Regions from separate parts of the Brachybacterium rhamnosum genome, predicted to be linked through region 3. Evidence: predicted binding sites of a transcription regulator. Region 3 holds the regulator's gene; each other region holds the start of a gene.
What was found. The regulator LexA, encoded in region 3, represses DNA repair genes until DNA is damaged. The targets are predictions, from matches to a motif close to TCGAACANNTGTTCGA.
Positions count from the first base shown of each region.

Region 1: the regulator LexA is predicted to act here: its motif matches at 3,384-3,399, upstream of ABD080_RS03265 (HNH endonuclease signature motif containing protein).
Region 2: the regulator LexA is predicted to act here: its motif matches at 4,618-4,633, upstream of ABD080_RS04275 (HNH endonuclease signature motif containing protein).

Region 1 covers NZ_BAAAIS010000002.1:298,934-306,209, reverse strand. Annotated here, with positions in the region: gene ABD080_RS03290 (hypothetical protein) at 1-472, shown strand, start outside; gene ABD080_RS03285 (SufE family protein) at 495-971, opposite strand; gene ABD080_RS03280 (sulfurtransferase) at 968-1,885, opposite strand; gene ABD080_RS03275 (VOC family protein) at 2,126-2,554, shown strand; gene ABD080_RS03270 (DUF2127 domain-containing protein) at 2,632-3,210, shown strand; gene ABD080_RS03265 (HNH endonuclease signature motif containing protein) at 3,513-5,042, shown strand; gene ABD080_RS03260 (asparaginase) at 5,053-6,090, opposite strand; gene ABD080_RS03255 (methyltransferase domain-containing protein) at 6,087-7,276, opposite strand, start outside.
Region 2 covers NZ_BAAAIS010000002.1:517,229-524,504, forward strand. Annotated here, with positions in the region: gene ABD080_RS04260 (acyltransferase family protein) at 1-750, opposite strand, end outside; gene ABD080_RS04265 (SDR family NAD(P)-dependent oxidoreductase) at 768-1,532, opposite strand; gene ABD080_RS04270 (GmrSD restriction endonuclease domain-containing protein) at 1,557-2,888, opposite strand; gene ABD080_RS04275 (HNH endonuclease signature motif containing protein) at 3,073-4,557, opposite strand; gene ABD080_RS04280 (GntR family transcriptional regulator) at 5,153-5,908, opposite strand; gene ABD080_RS04285 (sugar porter family MFS transporter) at 5,960-7,276, opposite strand, start outside.
Region 3 covers NZ_BAAAIS010000001.1:302,637-309,912, reverse strand. Annotated here, with positions in the region: gene hflX (GTPase HflX) at 1-932, shown strand, start outside; gene ABD080_RS01425 (ATP-dependent DNA helicase) at 968-2,983, shown strand; gene lexA (transcriptional repressor LexA) at 3,143-3,853, opposite strand; gene ABD080_RS01415 (peptidoglycan-binding protein LysM) at 4,132-4,419, shown strand; gene nrdR (transcriptional regulator NrdR) at 4,446-4,904, shown strand; gene ABD080_RS01405 (HelD family protein) at 5,121-7,276, opposite strand, start outside.

The DNA.
Region 1 (7,276 bases), on a different contig from region 3:
CGGCGAGGCGACCCTGCTGCCCGAGGGCACCCCGCGCAGCGAGGAGGAGTTCGTGGCGAAGGAGGCCGCGACGATCCGCGAGGAGGTGCGCGAGGCGCTCGTGCGGCTCGTGCGCACGCCGCTCGAGCTGCAGATCGCCCGACGTCGCCACGAGGAGATCGAGGCCGGCCGCTGCGACCCCGCCCCCGCGGCGGAGCGCGAGGGGCGCCCGGGTCGGGGCGAGCCGTCGGGGACGTCGCCGTCGGCCGGCACCACCGACGCGGACGGCGGCCGCGGCACCGCCGGCGCGCAGGGCGCGAAGGTGCCCCTCGACGCGGCCTGGCGCTTCGCGAACTCGGAGACCGGCCGCCGGGCCTTCGGCGCCGCGAACGACTTCTACCGCTCCGAGGCGGGTCAGAAGGTGTTCCACGCCGCGAAGGACGGTGCCGGGAAGCTGCGGAAGGCCTACGACCGCCGCGGCGACCGCAGCTGACCCGGGCTCGCCCGGCGCGGGCTCAGGCCCCGGCCTTCTCCACCAGCTGACGCTTGATGCGGGCGAGCATGCCCGCCATGCCGTTCAGCCGCAGCGGGCTCACGACCTCCGCGAGGCCCAGCCCCCGGGTCACGCCCTCCGGGGTGTCGAGCACCTCGCCCACGGTGCGCCCGTCGAGCGCCTCCGCGAGGATCGAGGCGAAGCCGCGGGTCGTCGGCGCCTCCTGCGGGGCGGAGAAGAACAGGTGCGCGATCGCCTCGCGACCGCTGCCCTCCACCTCCGTGACCAGGAAGATCGGCGACTGGCACTCGGGGACCGGCTCGAGCAGCTCGGGGTGCTCCGCGTAGCGCTCGGGCAGCTCCGGCAGCGACTGCGAGAACTCCAGCAGCAGCTGCAGGCGGTCCTTCGGGCCCAGGGCGTGGAAGTCGTCGGCGATCTCCTGGAAGGCCTCCGGCAGGGCGTCCTGGGCGTCGGGCACGGTGTGGTCGATCGGGCTCATCGGGCCGGCGCCTCGCCCGGCTCGGTGCCCACCGCGACGGGCAGGCGCACGCCGTTGCCCCACTCGGTCCACGAGCCGTCGTAGTTGCGGACGTCCTCGAAGCCCAGGAGGTACCGCAGCACGAACCAGGTGTGGGAGGAGCGCTCCCCGATCCGGCAGTACGCGATCGTCGGCTGCGCGGCGTCGTAGCCGAGCTCCTGCAGGTAGATCGCCTCGAGCTCGGCGCGCGGCTTGAAGCGTCCGTCCTCCGCGGCGGCGCGGGCCCACGGCACGGAGCGCGCGGTGGGGATGTGCCCGCCGCGCACGGTGCCCTCCTGCGGGTAGTCCGCCATGTGGGTCCGCTCGCCGGTGTACTCGGCGGGAGAGCGGACGTCGATCAGCTGCCCGCCGAGGAAGCCGAGCACGTCGTCGCGGAAGGCGCGGATCGGCGCGTCCTGGCGCTCGATCACGGGATACCCGCTGCTCGCGGCGCGCGTGGGCTCCGCGGTGGTCAGCTCGCGCCCCTCGGCCTGCCAGGCGGCACGGCCGCCGTCGAGCAGACGCACGTCCTCGTGGCCGAACAGCTCGAACACCCACAGGGCGTAGGCGGCCCACCAGTTCGACTTGTCGCCGTAGAGCACGACGGTGGTCCCGCGCGTGATGCCGTGGCGGTCCATGAGCGCCGCGAAGGCCTCGCCGTCCACGTAGTCGCGGGTGACCGTGTCGTTGAGGTCGAGGTGCCAGTCGATCTTCACGGCGCCGGGGATGTGCCCGGTCTCGTAGAGCAGCACGTCCTCGTCGGACTCGACGACGACGAGCTCGGGGCCGTCGGCCTCGCCGGCGGCGATCCGCTCGGCGAGCCACTCGGTCGTCACGAGCTTCTCGGGATGCGCGAACTCCTGCAGTGCGGGACTCGGGTCGAGGGCGATGGGCATGGGGCCTCCTTCGATGCGGCGCGGCGTGAGGGCCGGGGCGGGCGGCGCGGGGGCGCCGTCCGGGGCCGCTCGCGCGCCGGCGATGCGGACCCCACCAGTCTGTCACCCGGGAGGCGACGATGGTGCCGCGGGGTGCTCGTGTGAACAGCGTGCGTCCCCGGGGCGTCCGGCGGGCGACGCCGCGGGCCGGAACCTGCGAAGTGCCTTCCCGGAGCACTCCTCGCGCCCTACCGTGTCGTCATGGAGAACCTGGACCAGGACCCCGTCATCCCCCGCCTCGACCTCGTCGTCCTCGACTGCCCGGACGCGCTCGAGCTCGGGACCTTCTACGCGAAGCTGCTGACCTGGCGCATCGAGGAGGGCTCCGACCGCGATTGGACGACCCTCACCCCGCCGCGCGGCGGCATCACCCCGGAGAACCTCGAGGGCGAGGCGACCCTGGCCTTCCAGCGGATCGACGACTACGTCGCCCCGACCTGGCCGACGGGCACCCACCCCCAGCAGTTCCACCTCGACTTCTCCGTGAGCGACGTCGAGGAGGCCGAGCCGCGCGTCCTCTCCCTCGGCGCGACGGTCCACGAGCAGCAGCCCTCCGCCTCGGGGTCGTTCAAGGTCTACCTCGACCCGGCCGGGCATCCCTTCTGCCTCGTGCGGCACTCCGTCGTCTGACGCCGAGAGCCCTCCCGGCCCCCGGCGCTACGCTTCGCCGCATCGGTCGCAGCCTGCGCCGGGGGAGGGGAGTCGGCATGGTCGCCACGAGTCCGCACGCCCATCGCTCCCGCCCGGTCCTGGACCTCGTCTTCCTCGTCGGCGTGGTGGGGAAGGGCATCGACGGCCTGCTCGAGCTGATCGGCGGGGTGCTGCTCCTCGTCACGACCCCCGCGCAGCTGCAGCACCTCGCCCGTCTGCTCACCGCCGGTGAGCTGCGCGAGGACCCCGACGACGCGATCGCCCGCGCGCTCCTGCACTCCCTCGCCCACCTCGACACGGGGACCACGACCTTCCTCGCCGCCTACGTGCTCCTCCACGGCGTCGTGAAGGTCGCGATCGTCGCCGCCCTCCTCCTGGGGTCCCGCCGGGTCTACCCCTGGGCGATCGGGGCGCTCGGCGTGTTCCTCGTCTACCAGGTCTATGCCCTCGTGGTGGGGCCGACGTGGGGCATGGCGCTGCTCACCGTGCTGGACCTCGCGATCATCCTGCTGACCTGGCGCGAATGGCGCCACGGGCGCACCCTCCACGAGACCTGGCGCAGCACCCTCGCCGCCTTCCGTCCGCGCCGTGGGACGGACGCGACGTCTTCGCTCCGGGGCGGCAGCGGGTCCTGACCCCGCCCCCGTGCGCTGAGCGTCGCGGCTCCGCGGCTCCGCGGCTCGATCGGCCCCCGATCCCGCCGTTCCTCCCCATAGCCGAGGAGTCGGCCAGGGGAGGAGCGATGAATCGTTCCTCCCCACTCTGTGGTTATCCACAATTTCATGTTCCTGACGAGTGAGCGTTGTTGTCGAACGGGTGTTCTGGGAGAATGGATCCACTGGACGACGCAGGTCAGATCGATGGGTGTGTGTCGACGTGGATAATTGATCTGACGCTTGGGGGAGGGGGAATGATGGTCGAAGAATGGATGCGTGACATGGCGGATCTGCTCGCCGGTGCGCCCTCGTCGGAGCAGCTCTCCGCACTCCCTGATTCCACTCAGATCGACCTCGTCGCCGCGCTCGAGTCCGCACGCGCATCGCTGAGCGCCGTCCAGGCGCGGGCGGAGGTCGCCTTCCGCGACGCGCAGCTGGAGGAGCAGCGCAGGCTCGGCGTGCCCCGCAAGGACCTGGGTCGGGGGATCGCGGATCAGCTCGCCCTCGCCCGCCGGGTCACCCCCAAGCAGGCCTCGGACCAGCTCACCTTCCATCGCGTGCTGGTCGAGAGCCTTCCCCGCACCCTGCGCCTCCTCGAGGGCGGCCGGATCAGCGACTGGGGTGCGAGCCAGGTGGCGCGGAACGTCCTGCTCCTGGACGAGGAGGACCGCGACCGGGTCGACGAGGCCCTCGCCCCGGTCCTCCCGTCCCTGACGGCCGGAGCCGCCGGCCGCCGGGCCCTCGCCCTCGCGCAGTCCCTGGATCCGGAGGCCGCCGTCCGCCGCCGCTCCCTCGCGGTCGCCTCCCGGCGTTTGGGCCTGCGGCCGGCCCCGGACGGCATGAGCCATCTCCACGCCCTCGTCCCCGTCGAGGACGGCGTGGCCATGATCGCCGCGCTCCGCTCCGCGGCGGCGACCGCCCGGGCCACGGGGGAGAGCGGCTCGCTGCCCGCGGGGGCCGTCATGGCGGATCTCCTCGTGGAGCGCGTGACAGGTCGGTCCCCCATGGTCGGGGTGCCAATCGAGATCCAGCTGCTCATGACGGACCGCACGCTGCTCGCCGGCGCGGAGGAGACCGCCACCCTCGACGGCATGCCCCTCCCCGGCGGCGTCGCCCGCGGCCTCGCGCTCGGGGCGACCGCGGCGCTCCGCACCCCGCATCGCACATCGGTGCCACCCGGCACCGGATTGCTTCCGCCCAGCACTGGACCACTGCCACCCGGCGGCGCACCGCCGCCGCGCGGCGTCATCTCGCCGCCTCCGCCTCCGCCACCGCCGTCGCAGGCAACATCGCCGCACCCATCGCAGTCATCGCCGTCGGACCGTCAGGGCACCACCCTGCCGATCGCCCCGCCGGAGGAGGCCTCGCGCTGGATCCGGCGGCTGTACACGGATCCCGCCACCGGGGAGCTGAACGGCATGGACACCCGCCGTCGCTTCTTCACCGGCTCCGTGCGCCGCTTCATCAGCCTGCGCGATCAGCACTGCCGCACGCCCTGGTGCGATGCGCCGATCCGGGACATCGACCACGTGCACCGCGCGGCCGACGGCGGCGCCACCGACCTCAGCAACGGCGTCGGCCACTGCGAGCGCTTCAACCACGTGCGGGAGATGCCCGGCTGGGACTCGCGCCTCGAGCCCGGCCTCGCGGTCGGTGCCACCCTCGCGCCCAGCGCCGCCATCGTGCCCGGTAGTGCCGATGCCGATGCCGGTGACGCCGCCGTGGCGTCGGGGAAGGTCCTGCGCATCACGACCCCCACGGGCCACGAGTACACCTCGCTCGCGCCGTCGCTGCGGGACGCCGCGGTCTAGCGCCGACCCCTCAGGAGCCGAAGCCGGCGAACGCCTCCCGGATCGCCGCGGCATCGGCGCCGGTGGCCAGCAGCACCTGCAGTAGGAGACGCGCCTTCTGCGGGGACAGCAGACCCGCCATGACGATGCCGCGCGCCACCAGATCCGCCCCCGCGCCGGGGTAGGCGTAGTGGGTCTCCGAGGTGCCGCCGCTCGCCACCCGCGTCGCGACGACCACCGGCACCCCGGCCTCGAGCAGGGCCGTGAGCCGCGGGACGGCGCCCGCCGCGACGTGGCCCATGCCGGCGCCCGCGACGACGAGGCCCCGCAGTCCCGCCGCCGACCCGTTGCTCGCCAAGGCATCGAGCAGCGTGAGGTCGTCGCCGAGCCCGCTCGTCATCGTCGCCACCGTCGGCAGCTCCTCCGGCAGGTCGCCGCCCACGAGCGCCGGCCGCATCGGCGCCGGGAACAGGGGGCGCAGCAGCGGCCCGTCGACCAGCGCGAGGGGGCCCGACGGCTCCGAGGCGAAGGCCGAGACCGACCGCGAGGACGCCTTCGTGACCCGGTCCGCGAGATGCAGCGCGCCGTCGAAGGCGACGAGCACGCCGAGCCTCCGGGCGAGCGCCGCCGCCGCCGCATGCACCGCGTCCTGCAGGTTCGCGGGCCCGTCGGCCCCCGCGGCGTTCGCGGGGCGCATCGCGCCGGTGACCACGAGCGGCGCGTCCCGGTCCCAGAACCGGTTCAGCAGGAACGCCGTCTCCTCGAGCGTGTCCGTCCCGTGGGTGAGGACCACGCCGAGGGCGCCCGCGTCCACAGCGGCGCGCGCCCGCTGCAGGACCGTGCGCAGGTGGGAGGGCCGCACCGAGGCGGACGAGACGTTCGCGATCTCCTCGTGCACGAGCTCGATCCCGCCGTCGCCGCCCGCGCCCCGGAGCCCCGCGGCGAGGCGGGCGCCCGCATCGTCGGAGGGCACGGCACCCTGGCCGTCCGCGTCCTGGTGCATGAAGATCGTGCCGCCCAGGGACAGCAGCTGGACGCGGGCGGCCTCGGCGGCCGGGGCGGTGGTCATCGGGGATCCTTCGGGGAGGGGACGGCGGTCGGGGTGCGGCGCAGTCGCACGATCACCTCGGCGTGCTCCGTGTGCGGGAACATGTCGACGTAGCGGGCGGCGACGATCCGCAGCGAGGGCATGGCGGCGAGATCCGCGGCGAGCGTGGCCGGGTTGCAGCTGGAGTAGACGACGTCGGCGACGCCGGAGCCCTCGAGCCAGCCGGCGAGCTCGGGGCCGATCCCGCGCCGCGGCGGGTTGACGATCGCGGCATCCGGCGGACCCTCGGGACCCTCCGCCTCGCGGCGCGCCCAGGCGGTCGCGTCGTCGGCGAGGAAGGTGACCGGGAGACCGTGCGCCGCGGCCGCCTCGCGGGCGCCGTCGATCGCCTCGGGCGTGACCTCGACCCCGGTGATGAGGGCGGCGGGCGCGGCGAGGGCGGTGTGCAGGGCGAAGCCGCCGAGGCCGCAGTAGAGGTCCCAGACGCGGGGCGCGGGGGCGGAGAGCGCCTCGGCGATCCAGGCGGCGCCCTGGCGGTACAGCTGCCCGGCGACCTCCGTGTGGGTCTGCAGGAAGGACCGCGGTCGCGCCCGCAGCACCACGTCCCCGGTGCGCACGCCGATCGAGGCGGCGCCCCACAGCGGCACCTCCTCCTCGCCCTCCACCCGCGTGGTGTGCTCGGGATGGAGGTTCGCGGAGACCGCGACGATCGAGGGGTGCTCCTCCAGCAGCCGCGGCAGGTGCTCGCGGATCCGCCCCAGCGCGGCGTCCGTGCGGAGCACCAGGCGCACCACGTGCTCCTCGTCGGGCGAGGCGGTGACCAGGACGTTCTTGAGCTCGCCGCGACGTCGGGCGACGCTGTAGGGCGGCACCTGCGCGCGGCGCACGAGGGCCTTCACGCCCTCGAGCACGGCCTCGACGCCCGCGGGGTAGAGGGGGCAGTCGCAGAGGTCCGCACCCTCGGCCTGACCGGGCAGGCCCAGCACGGGCTCCTGTGCGGTGCCGGAGACGGCCATCTTGCCGCGCGCCCGGAAGCCGGACTCGGCGCCCAGGACCGGCGGCCCCCACACGTCACCGGGCGCGGCGCCGGCGGCGGGGTCGACGAAGGGGGAGAGCAGCTCCCGGATCCGTGCGCCGGCCTCCTGCACCTGACGGGTGCGCGGGAGGGGCAGCAGGGTGCAGGAGCGGCATTCCCCGGCGTCGAAGT
Region 2 (7,276 bases), on a different contig from region 3:
GACGGGGTACGGCCCCGCGAGCACGAGCAGCAGCAGCCCCGCGAGCCCGATGGCCGCGAGCAGGAGCCGCCGTCGGAGGCCGTCGAGCCGACCGTCGAGCCAGGCGTAGCCGAACTGGTGGAACGCCGCCCACACCAGCAGGTAGTTCGGGAAGCCGAGCAGGGGCTGGTCGGCGGCGATGCTGATCGCGTCGACCGCCCCGGCAAGCGCGATGCCGCCGACGATCGACCACCAGCCCCACCGCTCCCACAGCAGCAGGCACGGCGGCGCGACGAGGATGACCATGACGTACGCGGCGAGGAACCAGGTGGGGATCAGCGCCATCTGCGAGGCGAGCTGCACGACTGCATATGGCGCATCGGCGGCGACCGCCACGATCCCGATCACCTGCCATGCGAGGAGCAGCGGGATCAGCGGGATCCCGAGCCGGCGCAAGCGCGTGCGCAGCCACTGACCGTAGCCGACGCCCTTCCGGCGGGCCGATCGCCAGGACAGGGCGTTGGAGTAGCCGCCTACCAGGAAGAAGATAGGCATCACCTGGAACACCCAGGTCAGCGGGTGGGTCCAGGTCGCGATGTCGAGCACGCCGTGGGGAAGGATGCCGCCGTCGGCATCCACCGCGATGATCGTCCAGTGCCCGAGCACCACCACGGTGATCGCGGCGGCCCGCAGCAGGTCCACGACCCGGTTGCGGCTCGCCGGGGTCGCGGCGTCGACCTGCTCGGCACGGCTCGGTCGCGGGGTCGTCATCGGCCGAGCGTAGCCGCTCAGGGCAGGATCGCGTCCGTGTACCCGCCGTCGACGCGCAGCGCCCCGCCGGTCGTCGCCGAGGCGAGCGGGAAGCTGAGGTAGACGACCATGTTCGCGATCTCCTCGGGGCGGATCAGGCGCTGCACGAGGGACTGCGGGCGGTGCAGCCGCATGAACTCGGCCTCCGCCTCCTCCCACGGCAGGGACGTGTCGACGAGCTGGTAGACGAAGTCCTGCACGCCCTCGGTGTAGGTGGGGCCGGCGATCACGGAGTTCACGGTGACACCGGTGCCGGCGGCGTCCTTCGCGAAGCCGCGGGAGACGGCCAGCAGCGCCGTCTTGGAGACGCCGTAGTGGATCATCTCCGCCGGGGTGACGATCGCGGAGTCGCTCGCGATGTTCAGGACCCGGCCCCAGCCCGCCTCCTTCATGCGCGGCAGCGTCGCCCGGATCAGGCGCACCGCGGCGAGGACGTTGACCTCCCAGTACCGCTGCCACTCCGCGTCGGTGATCTCGAGCGCGGGCGTCGCACCGAACACCCCGAGGTTGTTGACCAGGATGTCGACGTCGCCCACCTCCGCGAGCGCGGCGGCGAGGCCGTCCTCGGTGGTGACGTCCCCGGGTGCGGCGACCAGGAGCTCGCGCGGGACACCATCGCCGACGAGCGCGTCGACCGCCTCGGCGAGCCGCTGGACGATCGCGAGGCCGATGCCCTGCGTGGATCCGCTGACGAAGGCGGTGCGATCGGTGAGGTCGAGGGTGAGCGTGCGGTCCTCCTTGATGGGTGCCGGCGCTCTGCCGCGACCCTACTCGCAGCCCACCCCGTCACCGTCGCCGTCGAGGTGCTCGGCGTAGCCGGGATCGCCGCGGTGGATCGGATCCGCGCCGGCCTCTCGGACCTCGGTGCAGTTCTTGTAGTACACCGAGCCACCGGAGGAGCTCTGCTGCTTCTCGGGCGTTTCCGTCGTCGGTTCCGGCTCGGCCTCCTCGGGGGCGGTCGTCACCACGTCGCCGTCGCCGCGGTCCGGCGTCGGGTCGTCGTCCTCGACCGCGGCGAAGCCGTCGCAGGTCCCGAGCACGCGCTCCATGGCGTCGCCCTCGGCGGGCTTCACCCACAGCTCGTACTTGGCCTTCACGGCGATCTGCCGTGCCACGTACTCGCAGCGGAAGTCCTTCGCGGGCGGCAGCCAGGTGGCGGCGTCGCCGTCGCCCTTCTGCCGGTTCAGGCCCGCGTCCACCGCGAGCAGGTTCAGCGGGTCGTTCGCGAAGGCCCGGCGGGTGTCGTCGTCCCAGCTCGCGGCACCGGACTGCCAGGCGTCGGAGAGAGCGACGACGTGGTCGATGTCGACCTCGGAGTCGCTGCGGTCGAAGGCGATCTCCTCGCCGCCGTAGGGGTCGTCGAGGGTGCCGGTGAGCACGACGCAGCCGTCGGTCCCGGCCTTGAGGGTGATCGCCGTGAGGTCGCGCCGCAGCACGTCGTTGCGGGTGTCGCAGCCGTTGCGGTCCACGTCGTCGCGCCAGTGGAACAGCTCCCGGTCGTAGCCGGTCTTCGGTGCACGTCCCTTCTCCTCGAGCCCCGCGAGCACGGCGAGCGCCGTGCCGGCCCCCGGGGACTCCGTCGTGGGAGCCGCGGTGGTCGGGGCAGCCGTCGTCGGCGCGGCAGTCGTGGGCGCTTCAGTCGTCGGAGCGGCCGTGGTCGGCGCCTCGGTCGTGGGGGCCTCCGTCGTCGGCGCTGCCGTCGTCGGATCCGGCTCCTCGATCTGCTGCACGGCGATCGTCGGTGCCCCATCGGCGGGGGCCGGCGGCTCCACGGCGGACCCCAGCGCGATCAGGCCGACGAAGCCCGCGACGAGCGCGGAGCTGATGATGCGGCTCGCCCATCGGGTGGGGGTGTCGGAGACGAGCGGCCGGCCATGCGCATCGCGAGTCCGACCGACGAGCAGGAGCACGAGGTCCACGAGCCACCACAAATAGAGCCCGCCGAAGGTGAGGAGCTTCAGCGCCCCTGTCCTCCACCGGCCCAGGTAGAAGCGGTCCGCTCCCAGCGCCCCGAGGAACAGGGAGAGCACCCAGGTGATCGCGTAGCTCTTCTGCCCGCGTCGCTGCGGCGATCGCCCGCTCCGACCGTCGTCCTGCACCTGTCCGTCCCCCTTGCGACACTCCTTGTGTCCACCTGACAAGAGTACGGAGGAGTCCGACATCCGAGTCCCTGCTCCCGCGTGCTCCCCGAGGGCTGGCCGCAAGGACCGACCTCTGCGCAGCGGCTCGATTCACCGGACGTCGCCACGTTCTGCGGGCCGAACGGCTGAGCGGTCCTCCGGCTCAGAAGGGCGGCGGCTCGGGCTCGGCGATCTCCTCGTCGAGCGGGGCGAGCGAGGCGATGAGGCGCTCCGCCTCGTGCTCCGCCCAGGCGTCCTCGAGCAGCTCCACCATGGCAGGGGTGAGCAGGTCCGTGTTCTGGCGGGTGTCAAGGGTGAGCAGCTGACCGATCTCCCAATGGGTCGTCGTGCCATCCGGCGCCTTCTCGGGATCGATGAGGCGTTCCGTCTTCAACCGGTGGTGCCACCAGCACAGTCGGTGGAGGTTCCGGATCTCCGTCGCTCCCCCGCTCCCCGGATCCTCGTGGCTGAACTCCTCGATGTGGTCGATCTCCGCCGGGGTGAGCCGGCCGCGGATGCAGCCGGGCACCGCACACACCGGGTCCCGCAACCGCAGGTGCTCGGCCATCGCGGTCGTGGGCCGGTACTGAGCGGCAGGGACGGGGAGGAAGGCGCCGTCAGCCGGGTCGGTAAGGATCCGGTACCAGGTGCGGGACCCTGCGGCGAGCCGGCGCGCGAGCGGCGCCGGCAGCGGGATGACGCCGTCGAGCGTGCCGGGGGCATCGGCGAGCCCCAGGAGGGTCAGCGCGGGGACCACGACGTTGACATGGGCATCCACACCCCGGCGCTCGACGCCGGGCGTCTCCAGCTGGCTGCGGGTGAGGATCGCATAGCGCAGCGCGGCGAGCGGGAGCGGGTGACCGCTCGCGACGACGTCGCCGTCGAGGTCGAAGGGCACCGGCTCCCCGGCCTCGAGCGCGTGGCGCTGGGCGCGCTGGACGGACGGGGCAGTGCCGTCCACCTGCTTCATGAGCGCATAGATCTCGGGGATCGGGCCGAGGACCGAGAGGCAGGCGAGTCCCGAGCCCTCCGCCAGGATCTCGCATCGCACGTCCCGCATCGCCGCGGGGCCGGGGCGCGCAGCATCCGTGTCCCACCAGGTCACGAGCAGGGACAGCTCGCGACAGTAGCGATCCGCCGGGATGTTCTCGAGGTCCCATTCCGCGACATAGGAGTCCACCACGCGGCGCTGCTGCGGCGCGAGCGGGCGGACCTTGCGCACGAGGTGCTCGAAGGCGGGGACGGAGATCTCCCCCGCGGCGAGGCGCCGGAGGACGAGCGGCAGGTCGGTCACGGCGAGGCGTGCGTCGCGCAGCAGGCGCTCCGCGGTGGGGAGGTCCGTGCGCAGCGTGTTCGCGATGACGACGGCGTTGACGTCCGCCTGGTCGTCGGCGTCCTCGACCCACAGCAGGTGGATCTCGCCGATCTCCTCGGCGAGCTCGCGGGACTTGCGGCGCTGGCGCACGAGGAGACGCTCCGCGATCGGGACCTCGACGCCGTCCATGCGGACGTCCGACTCCGCGGCGATGCGCTCGAGGGTGAGCGGCCTGCGCGCGCGGATGATCCGTCGCGGCGGGAAGGACGGCGGCGCGGCGACGGCGAGCGGTGCCCCGATGGGCGCCTCGGCGCCTGCCGTCCCCTCACGCATCTCCCCCTCCCCTCCCGTGCCGCCGACGGGCCATCAACCCCGTCGCCTGTCATCCCAGTTTAGAACACGCGTTCACCCACGGGAAGTGATTCGATGCGGAAACCTGAAATTGTGGACAACAGGGCGGTGGGGAGGAACGACTGGGCACCGACCTGTACCGATTCCCTGTGGCGTCGCCGGCGGGACTCGCGCCGGTTATCCACCACCCCGTCCACCAATGTGGATAACCGGGCGATGTGGAGGAAACGCTCGAGCCTCGTCCGCCGCAGCGCGACGGTGCCCCGCGCCCGCCGCCTCCCCTGCACGGGGCAATCGGGGACGATGCCCTCGAGGAAGCGGTGGGGATACCGGGGGTGGGCGGCGCGGCGGCGCCCCGATGCCCAGCGGGGTGAGCTCGGGGGCGCGGGTGACCCGAGCGCGGCCCCCTCCGCCGCGACGGGCGCGGTGAGCGGCGAGCGGGTCCCGGTCCGCACCTGGGCCGGCGGCTCTCGCGGGACCGCAGGCGCAGGCCGAGTGCACGAGGGGATGCGCGTGAACGACCGGTCAGCGGCCCGCGATCGACGGCGGCACGATCACCCTGCGCACGCGGCGCTGATCAGGAGTCGACGAGCGTCACCGAGAAGGAGTAGCGGCTCGCGCGGTACACGTGGAAGCCGTACTCGACGACGCTGCCGTCGTTCGCGAAGGACTTCCGCTCCATCGTCAGCAGGGCCGCGCCGATCTCCTCGTCGAGCAGCTCCGCATGCTCCTCGTCCGCCACGGTCGCCCCGATCCGCTCCTGCGCGAGCACCGAGACGATGCCCCGCTCCCGCAGGCACGCGTACAGGCCGTTCGCGGCGAGCTCCGCGCGCGAGGGGGCGATCCGCTCGGGGACCACGTTGCGCATGACCGCGAGCGGCTCGTCGTCCGCGTAGCGCACGCGCAGGAGGTCGAGCACCTGGTCGCCCGGGGAGAGCTGGAGCCGGTCCACGGCCTCCGGGGAGGGACGCCCCACCCGGTACTCGACGATCTCCGTGCGCGGGGACTTCCCCGCCGTGCGCAGGTCGTCGTAGAGGGAGGTCAGCGCCACCTGCCGGCTCACCGGGGCCTGCACCACCTGGGTGCCCACGCCGCGCTTGCGCACGAGCATGCCCTTGTCCACGAGGTCCTGGATGCCCTGGCGCACCGTGGGCCGGGACAGACCCAGCCGCTTCGCGAGCGCGAGCTCGTTCTCGAGGCGGCTGCCCGGGGGCAGGGCCCCCGAGCGCACGGCCTCCTCGATGGCGCCCGCGAGCTGCAGGTAGAGCGGCGTCGAGGAGGACCGGTCGACCTGCACCTCCACGAGGGTCCCCTCGGGCGGGATCGTGGTCATCGCGGGCTCCTTCGTCGCCGGATGCTGGTCCGGACAAATATACGGGCGCTGTCAGCTGTCCTGCTTGAGCTTCGGGAGGTAGATCTCGCCGGTCGTGACGTCCTCCTCGAGCTGCTCGAGGGTGCGGCCGCGGGTCTCCGGCACCCACCTCAGGACGAAGAGGAAGGCGACGACGTTGAGCACGGCGAACACGAAGAACGTCGAGGAGAGCCCGAGCCCCGCGATGATCGAGGGGAAGAACAGGCCCAGGATCGAGTTCGTCATCCACAGCACGAACACGCTCACGCCCATGCCGAAGGCGCGCATCTTCTGCGGGAAGATCTCCGAGAGCGTCACCCAGGTCGCCACGTTCAGGCACAGCTGCATCGAGCCGACGAAGGCGGTGATGAGCGCGAGCAGCACGAAGGGCTTCGCGGTCCCCTCCGGCATGACCGAGGCGGTCGTGCCGATGAGCACGTGGAACAGGGCGACCAGGCCGTAGCCCCACAGGAAGGTCTTGCGGCGGCTGAAGCGGTCCATCATCTGCAGCGCGACCACCGCGGCGACCACGGAGATCGTGGCGGGGGCGATGCTCGCGATGAGCGCGCCACCGCGGCCGAATCCCGCGACCTCGAGCACCCGCTCGCCGTAGTACTGGATCGCGTTGATGCCCGTGGTCTGCTGGAAGAAGCCGAGACCGCAGCCGATCAGCACGATCTTCACGAGATTCTTGTTCCTCAGGATCCCGGCGACGCCCATCGAGGTGCGCTGGGACTCCGCGTGGCGGGCGAGCGCGATGTCCTCGAGCTCGGGCTCGGCGCGGCCCGCGGGGCGCAGCCGGTCGAGGATCTCGAGGGCCTCCTGCTGGCGACCCTTGTCGACGAGCCAGCGCGGCGACTCCGGCATGCGCACCATGCCGATGAGCAGCAGCACCGCGGGGATCGCCGCGAGCAGGAACATGACCCGCCAGATGCCGGGGAACTGCTCGCCCCAGACGTTGCCGATGATCGCGTTCATGACGATCGCGAGCAGCTGGCCCAGCACGATCATGAACTCGTTGCGGCCCGCGAGGGAGCCGCGGATCTCGTAGGGGGCGAGCTCCGCGAGGAACACGGGGACCACCACGGAGGCGGCGCCGACGGCGAGACCGAGGACGATCCGACCGGTGACCACGAGCGCGAGGCCCGGCGCGGTCACCACGAGCAGGACGCCCACGATGAACAGCACGGCCATGACGAGGATGGTGGTGCGTCGGCCGATCGCGTCGGAGACCCGGCCGCCCGTGAGGGCGCCGACGGCGCTCGCGAAGAGCAGGGAGCTCACGGCGACGCCGAGGCCGATCTCGGAGAGCCCGAGATCCTCGGTCATGAAGCCGCCGGCGCCGTTGAT
Region 3 (7,276 bases):
ACGCCAAGTCCCGCGAGGGCAAGGCGCAGGTGGAGCTCGCGCAGCTCGAGTACCTGCTGCCGCGGCTGCGCGGCTGGGGCGACTCCATGTCGCGTCAGGCCGGAGGGCGCGTCGCCGCGGGCGGCGCGGGCATGGGGTCCCGCGGCCCCGGCGAGACGAAGATCGAGCTGGATCGCCGTCGCATCCGCGACCGCATGTCCAAGCTGCGCCGCGAGATCAAGGCCATGGCCCCGGGGCGCGAGGCGCAGCGCGCGGACCGCCACCGCAACCTCGTCCCCTCGGTCGCGATCGCCGGCTACACCAACGCCGGGAAGTCCTCCCTGCTCAACCGGCTCACCGGGGCGGGCGTGCTCGTCGAGAACGCGCTGTTCGCGACGCTGGACCCGACGGTCCGGCGCACCCGGACCCCGGACGGCCGCGAGTACACCTATGCGGACACGGTGGGCTTCGTGCGGCACCTGCCCACGCAGCTCATCGAGGCCTTCCGCTCGACGCTCGAGGAGGTCGGCGATGCGGACCTCCTGCTCCACGTCGTCGACGCGTCCCACCCGGACCCGGAGGGCCAGATCCGCGCCGTGCGCACCGTGCTCGGCGAGATCGAGGGCTTCGACGTGCCCGAGATCGTCGTGCTGAACAAGGCCGACATCGCCGCCCCGGAGACCCTCGCTCGGATCCGCTCCCAGGTGGGGCTCTCCGCGGTGGTCTCCGCCCGCACGGGCGCCGGCATCGAGAAGCTGCGCGATCTCATCGCGGAGCACCTGCCCCGTCCCGCCGTCGAGGTGGACCTCGTGGTGCCCTACTCGCGGGGCGACCTGATCTCGCGGGCGCACGACACGGGGGAGGTGCTGGGTGAGGAGCATCTCGCCGAGGGCACCCACCTGCACGCCCGTGTCGACGAGGCGCTCGCCGCGGAGCTGCGCGGCGCGGCCTGAGCCGGAGCGCGGGGGCGCGCGGATACCCTGATCCGATGACCGCAGCCCCCGCCTCCGAGGCCTCCGTCGCCTCCCTGTCCACCCTGATGGAGGCGGCCGTCGGGGCCATCGGCGGCAGTCCCCGCGAGGGGCAGTCCGCGATGGCGGAGGCCGTCGACACGGCCATGCGGGGACAGCGCCATCTGCTCGTCCAGGCGGGCACCGGCACCGGCAAGTCCCTCGCCTATCTGGTCCCCGCCCTGCGGCACGCCGTGACCTCGGGGCGCCCGGTCGTCGTCTCCACGGCGACGATCGCTCTGCAGACCCAGCTCATCCGCAAGGACCTCCCGCGGATCGTCGACGCGCTCGCCCCGCACCTCCCGCGCACGCCCACCTTCGCCCTGCTCAAGGGGCGCGGGAACTACCTGTGCCGGCACAAGATGGACGGCGGCTACCCCGTCGAGGATCCCGGCTCCCTCTTCTCCGAGGCCGCGGTGGATCCCGCTTCCGGCGCGAGCGAACGGCTCGGGGACCAGGTGCGGCGACTGCGCGCCTGGGCGGAGGAGACGGAGACGGGTGACCGCGACAGCCTCGAGGACCCGGTCTCCGACCGCGCCTGGCGTCAGGTCTCCGTGCTCGGCAACCAGTGCCTCGGCCAGACCTGCCCGATGGTCGGGTCCTGCTTCGCCGAGCGCAGCCGCGAGATCGCGAAGGAGGTCGACGTCATCGTCACGAACCATGCGCTGCTCGCGATCGACGCCTTCGACGGCCACGGGATCATCCCCGAGCACGACGTGGTCGTCTTCGACGAGGCCCACGACCTCACCTCCCGCGTCACCGGCGCCGTCACCGAGGTGCTCGTCCCCGGCATGGTGCGGGGGACCGTGCGCGACCTCCGGGGTCTGGGCATGGCCGCGACCGCGCTCGACGACGCCGGCGACGAGCTGCGCGAGGCCCTCGCGCTCGTCCCCGACGGGCGGGTGATCGGGGACCTCCCGGAGCGCCTCGCCGATGCGATCGAGCAGCTTCGCGTCCAGGCCCGCACCGCCCACACCGACGCCAAGGACGCGGGGGACGAGGGCGTGGTCGGCACGGCCGGCGCGCGCAAGGCGGTGCGCTCGAGCCTGCAGGAGATCATCGACGTCTGCGAGCGTCTCCTGGACCCGGCGGAGGACGACGTCGTCTCCGTCTCCCACTCGCCCGTCACCGGGCGCTCGAGCGTGCAGGTCGCGCCGCTGAGCGTCGCGCTCGCGATGCGCGGGGCGATCCTCGAGCACCGCACGGCCGTGCTCGCCTCCGCGACCCTCGCCCTGGGCGGCCGCTTCGAGCCGCCCGCAGGGGAGGTGGGGCTCGCGCGCGCGGCACGCACCGGGGTGGACGAGGTCCCCTCCCGGGAGGACCACGGCGCCTGGGCGGGCCTCGACGTGGGAAGCCCGTTCGCCTACCGCCGCCAGGGCATCCTCTACACGGCCGCGCATCTGCCGCGGCCGGGCCGCGAGGGGCCGAGCATCGAGATGCTCGACCATCTGACCGAGCTCGTGGAGGCCTCCCACGGCGGTGCGCTGTGCCTGTTCTCCTCCCGCCGGGGCGCGGAGCTCGCCGCGGAGCACGTGCGCGCCCGGCTCGACCTCCCCATCGGCGTGCAGGGGGAGGACTCGATGGGGAACCTCGTGCGGGACTTCCGGGAGGACCCGGACACGAGCCTCTTCGGCACCCTCACCCTGTGGCAGGGCGTGGACGTCGCCGGTCAGGCCTGCCGCCTGGTGACGATCGACCGCATCCCGTTCCCGCGCCCGGACGATCCGCTGACGGCTGCGCGCCAGGAGCGCGTGGACCAGCGGGGGAGCAGCGGCTTCATGGCGGTCTCCGTGCAGCATGCGGCGCTGCTCATGGCGCAGGGCGCCGGCCGGCTGATCCGCACGCAGGAGGACCGCGGCATGGTCGCCGTGCTCGACCCGCGGCTGGCGACGGCCCGCTACGGGCAGGTGCTGAGGGCGGCGATGCCTCCGCTGTGGCCCACCCAGGACCCGCGCGTCGCAGTCGACGCGCTGAGGCGGCTCAGCGCGTCCTGAGCCTCGCGGTACGACGGCCCCGTGGCGTGACGGACGCTGAGCCCAGCGGGTACTGAACCGGAGGGGCCTGAGCTGGCTGGGACTCGGCCGGCGGAAGCCCGTGCGGTGGGGTCTGGGCCGACGGTACCCGAGCCGGTGGGGTCTGGGCCCAGCGCGACCTCAGACCGCACGGAGGACGGCGACGACCTTGCCGAGGATCTCGGCGGCGTCGCCGAGGATCGGCGTGAATGCCGGGTTGTGCGGCATGAGCCAGATGTGGCCGTCCCGCTGGGCGAACGTCTTGACGGTCGCCTCGCCGTCGATCATCGCGGCGACGATCTCGCCTTTCTCCGCCGTGGGCTGCGAGCGGACCACGACCCAGTCGCCGTCGCAGATCGCCGCGTCGATCATCGACTCGCCGACCACCTGCAGCAGGAAGAGGTCGCCGTCGCCGACGAGCCGCTCGGGCAGCGTGAAGACGTCCTCGACCTGCTCATGCGCGGTGATGGGGACGCCTGCGGCGATCCGTCCCACGAGCGGCACGGGCACGGAGGGGCCGGCCATGACCTCGGCGGGATCGGCCTCCTGCTCGGGGGCGCCGTCCTCCCCGGGCATGACGACCTCCATCGCGCGGGGGCTGCGGGGGTCGCGACGCAGGAATCCCTTGCGCTCGAGCACCTGGAGCTGGTGGGAGACCGAGGAGGACGAGGTGAGTCCCACGGCGTCGCCGATCTCCCGGATGGTGGGCGGGTAGCCGCGCGAGCGCAGCGACGCGGTGATGGTCTCCAGCACGAGCCGCTGGCGACGGGAGAGCGCGGCCGTGGCCTCGGACGGCGACTCCTCGCGCAGGCGGCGGAGCGGCTCGGGTCGGGACGGGATGCTCGGCGACATCGGGCGGTCCTCCTGGCTTCGTCTGTCTGACCCTCGCGGTTCGGTGGTCGTGTCACCCAGGGTAGGTCGGCCGGGAGCGAACTCCAAACATGTGTTCGAGTTTTCTCTTGCGTGTCGTGACGGTCTGCCCTAGAGTCGCACACAGATTCGATCGAACAGGAGTTCGTAAGATGCATACTCGTCAGGCCACCGTCACCGCTCTTCCCCTGCGTGGCACCTCTTCTGTCGCCCGTCCCGCTCGTGCAGGTGTTCGACTGGAGGTCACCCGTCGGGGCCGCATGCTCGTCACCGCGATCGCCTTCCTCCTCGGGCTGGCCGTCGCCGCCCTCGCCCTGCTCGTCCTCGACGTCCCCTCCGCCCTCGCGGGTGACGGGGCCGACGGCGAGCGGACGGTCACCGTGGCCGCCGGCGACGACCTCTGGTCCTACGCCGATCTCTACGCCCCCGAGGGCATGAGCGACGCCGACTTCGTCACCGAGGTCCGCGCGCTCAACGAGCTCCCCACCCCGCGCCTCACGCAGGGCCAGGAGATCGTGCTGCCCGCCGCGGATCCCGCCGGGCGCTGATCCCCCGGGCCAGGTACCCTGGCCCGATGCACTGCCCGTACTGCCGTCATCCCGATTCGAGGGTCGTCGACTCGCGCACGTCCGACGACGGCGGCACGATCCGGCGCCGGCGCCAGTGCCCCCAGTGCTCCCGCCGCTTCTCCACCACGGAGACGGCCTCGCTCTCCGTGCTCAAGCGATCCGGGGTGAGCGAGCCCTTCAGCCGGGCGAAGGTCATCTCCGGCGTGCGCAAGGCCTGCCAGGGTCGTCCCGTCTCCGACGATCAGCTCGCCGTCCTCGCGCAGCGCGTCGAGGAGGACATCCGTGGATCGGGCCAGGCGGAGATCGACGCCCACGGCGTCGGGCTCGCAATCCTGCAGCCGCTCCAGGAGCTGGACCTCGTGGCCTACCTCCGCTTCGCGAGCGTGTACCAGGGGTTCGAGTCCCTCGACGACTTCGAGGCGGCGATCCGTCGGCTTCGCGACGAAGGTCCGGCCTCGTCCTGAGACTCGTCCACCATGTGGTGGATTGTGGTCAGGAGACTCCCAGGGTGTGCGTAAGATAGCCCCCGTGCGCTCGCGCGGCGCACATCTGATCGGCGGTCGTGGAGGGGAAGCCACGGCCGCCGATCTCTGTCCGCGGGCCTGCCCCGAGCGGCGCTCGTCGACGGCCCTCGAGGCGCCGGGACGCCGGGCGCCGAGGGCCCACCGGGGGGGGGGGGCTCAGGCGCCGACGCCCTCCGGCAGGTCCCGGGCGTGCACCACGCCCAGATGGGTCGTGGGCCGGGTCATCGCGACATAGAGGTCCCCGGCGCCGTGCTGCTCCACGAGCTCCGCCGGCTCCACGACGACCACCGCATCGAACTCGAGGCCCTTCGCGTCCTGCGCGCTCATCACCGCGATCTCGTCGTCGACACCGGAGGAGCCGAGTCCGATCCGTCCCTGTCCGGACACCGCGCCCTGCTCCTGGAGCGCGCGGGCCACCTCGCCGATCCGCTCCGGAGTTGTGATCACCGCGGTCCGGCCGGTCCGGCCGTCGCGCCAGGACAGGACCGCGCGGGCGGCGCCCGCGGCGAGCTCGTCCGGTCCCACCCTGAGGATCTCGGGGTCGCTCTCGCCCTCGCGCACCGAGCTCACCGTCGTGACCGGCAGGTCGTGGGCGGCCGCCATGGCGAGGGCCCGCTCCATGATCCGGGCCGGCGTGCGGTAGTTGACCGTGAGGCTCTCGACCTGGAGGCGGTCCTGGACATACGGGGAGAGCGCGGCGGACCAGGAGGAGGCCCCGCCCGCGGAGGAGGTCTGCGCGACGTCGCCCACGACGGTGAACGACTTCGTCGGGCAGCGGCGCATGAGGGCGCGCCAGCTCATGGGGGAGTGCTCCTGCGCCTCGTCGACCACGACGTGGCCGTAGGTCCACGAGCGCTCGGAGGAGGCGCGCTCGGCGAGGGAGCGCCCGTCGCGGACCCGCGTGACCTGGTCGGCGAGGTCCTCGGCGCGGACGATCCCCGAGCTGTCCACGTTCTCGAGCACGCGCCGGGCGTATTCGACGTCCGCCGCACGCCGGGAGGCGGCCTCCTGGGCACGGGCCTCGTCGGGCGCGGAGTCCTCCCCGAGGAGCTCGGCGACCTCGTCGAGCAGCGGCACGTCCTCGACCGTCCAGGGCTCGTCCTTGCCGCGCACGAGCAGATGCACGTGATCGGCAAGGGAGCGCGGGGCGGCCTCCCGGAGGCGATCGGGCCGCGAGAGCAGGATCCGCAGGAAGCCCTGCGGCGAGTAGGGGAGCCAGGCGAGGTTCAGCGCCCGGCGCACGTCGGGATCGCTCCGCAGATCGGCGAGGAGGTCGCCGCGGTCCTCGGGGACGACGGTGCGGCCCTCGGCGGCGAGCGCCTTCTCGTAGCGGGTGACGAGCCGGTTCAGCGCGGCGCGCACGAAGACCGCGCGCGCGGCGTTGTGGGGCTTGTGGCCCGAGCGTGCCTCGCGCCGGGCGCCGCGCACGTCGTCCCGGCTGAGCACGAGCTCGGTCCCGTCGATGCGAAGGTGCACGTCCTCCGCGGGGATGCGCTGGCGCTGCTTGACCGCACGGGAGAGCAGCTCGGCCATGTCGGCGTGCCCCTTGACCCGCGCCACGGGGTCCGGATCGTGCAGCGTCGTCTCGACGCCCGGGTACAGGGTCCCGGGCGTGGTCATCACGACGCCGGACTCGCCGAGGCTCGGCAGCACGCGCTCGATGTAGCGCAGGAACCCCTGGGTGGGGGCCATGATCAGCACGCCCGTGTGCTCGAGGCGGCGTCGGTGGGTGTAGAGCAGGTAGGCGGCGCGGTGGAGCGCCACGGCGGTCTTGCCGGTGCCCGGCCCGCCCTGGACCACGAGCACGCCGCGGTTCTCGGAGCGGATGATGCGGTCCTGCTCGGCCTGGATGGTCGCGACGATGTCGCCCATGCGGCCGGTGCGGCGCTCGGAGACCGCGGCGAGCAGGGCGCCCTCGCCCTGCAGCACCACGTCGTCCCCCTCGGCGAGCACCGTCGGGTCCAGGACGTCGTCCTCCAGGCCGGTGATCGTGCGGCCGCGGCTGATGAGGTGGCGCCGCAGGCGCACCCCCTGCCGGTCGGCGCTGGTGGCCTGGTAGAAGGGGGCCGCGGCGGGGGCGCGCCAGTCCACGAGCATCTGCTCGCGCTCCGCGGTGAACAGGCCGATGCGGCCGATGTACCGCCGGGCGTCCTCCTCGGTGTCGAGCCGCCCGAAGACCACGCCGTGGGACACCGAGCGCAGCAGTGCGAGACGGTCCTCGTACAGCGCCATGAAGGAGTCCCGCTCGGAGCGGTTCTGATGGGTGGAGGCGTGCTGGGACGCCTGGATGCTCTCGAGGTTGCCCTCGACCT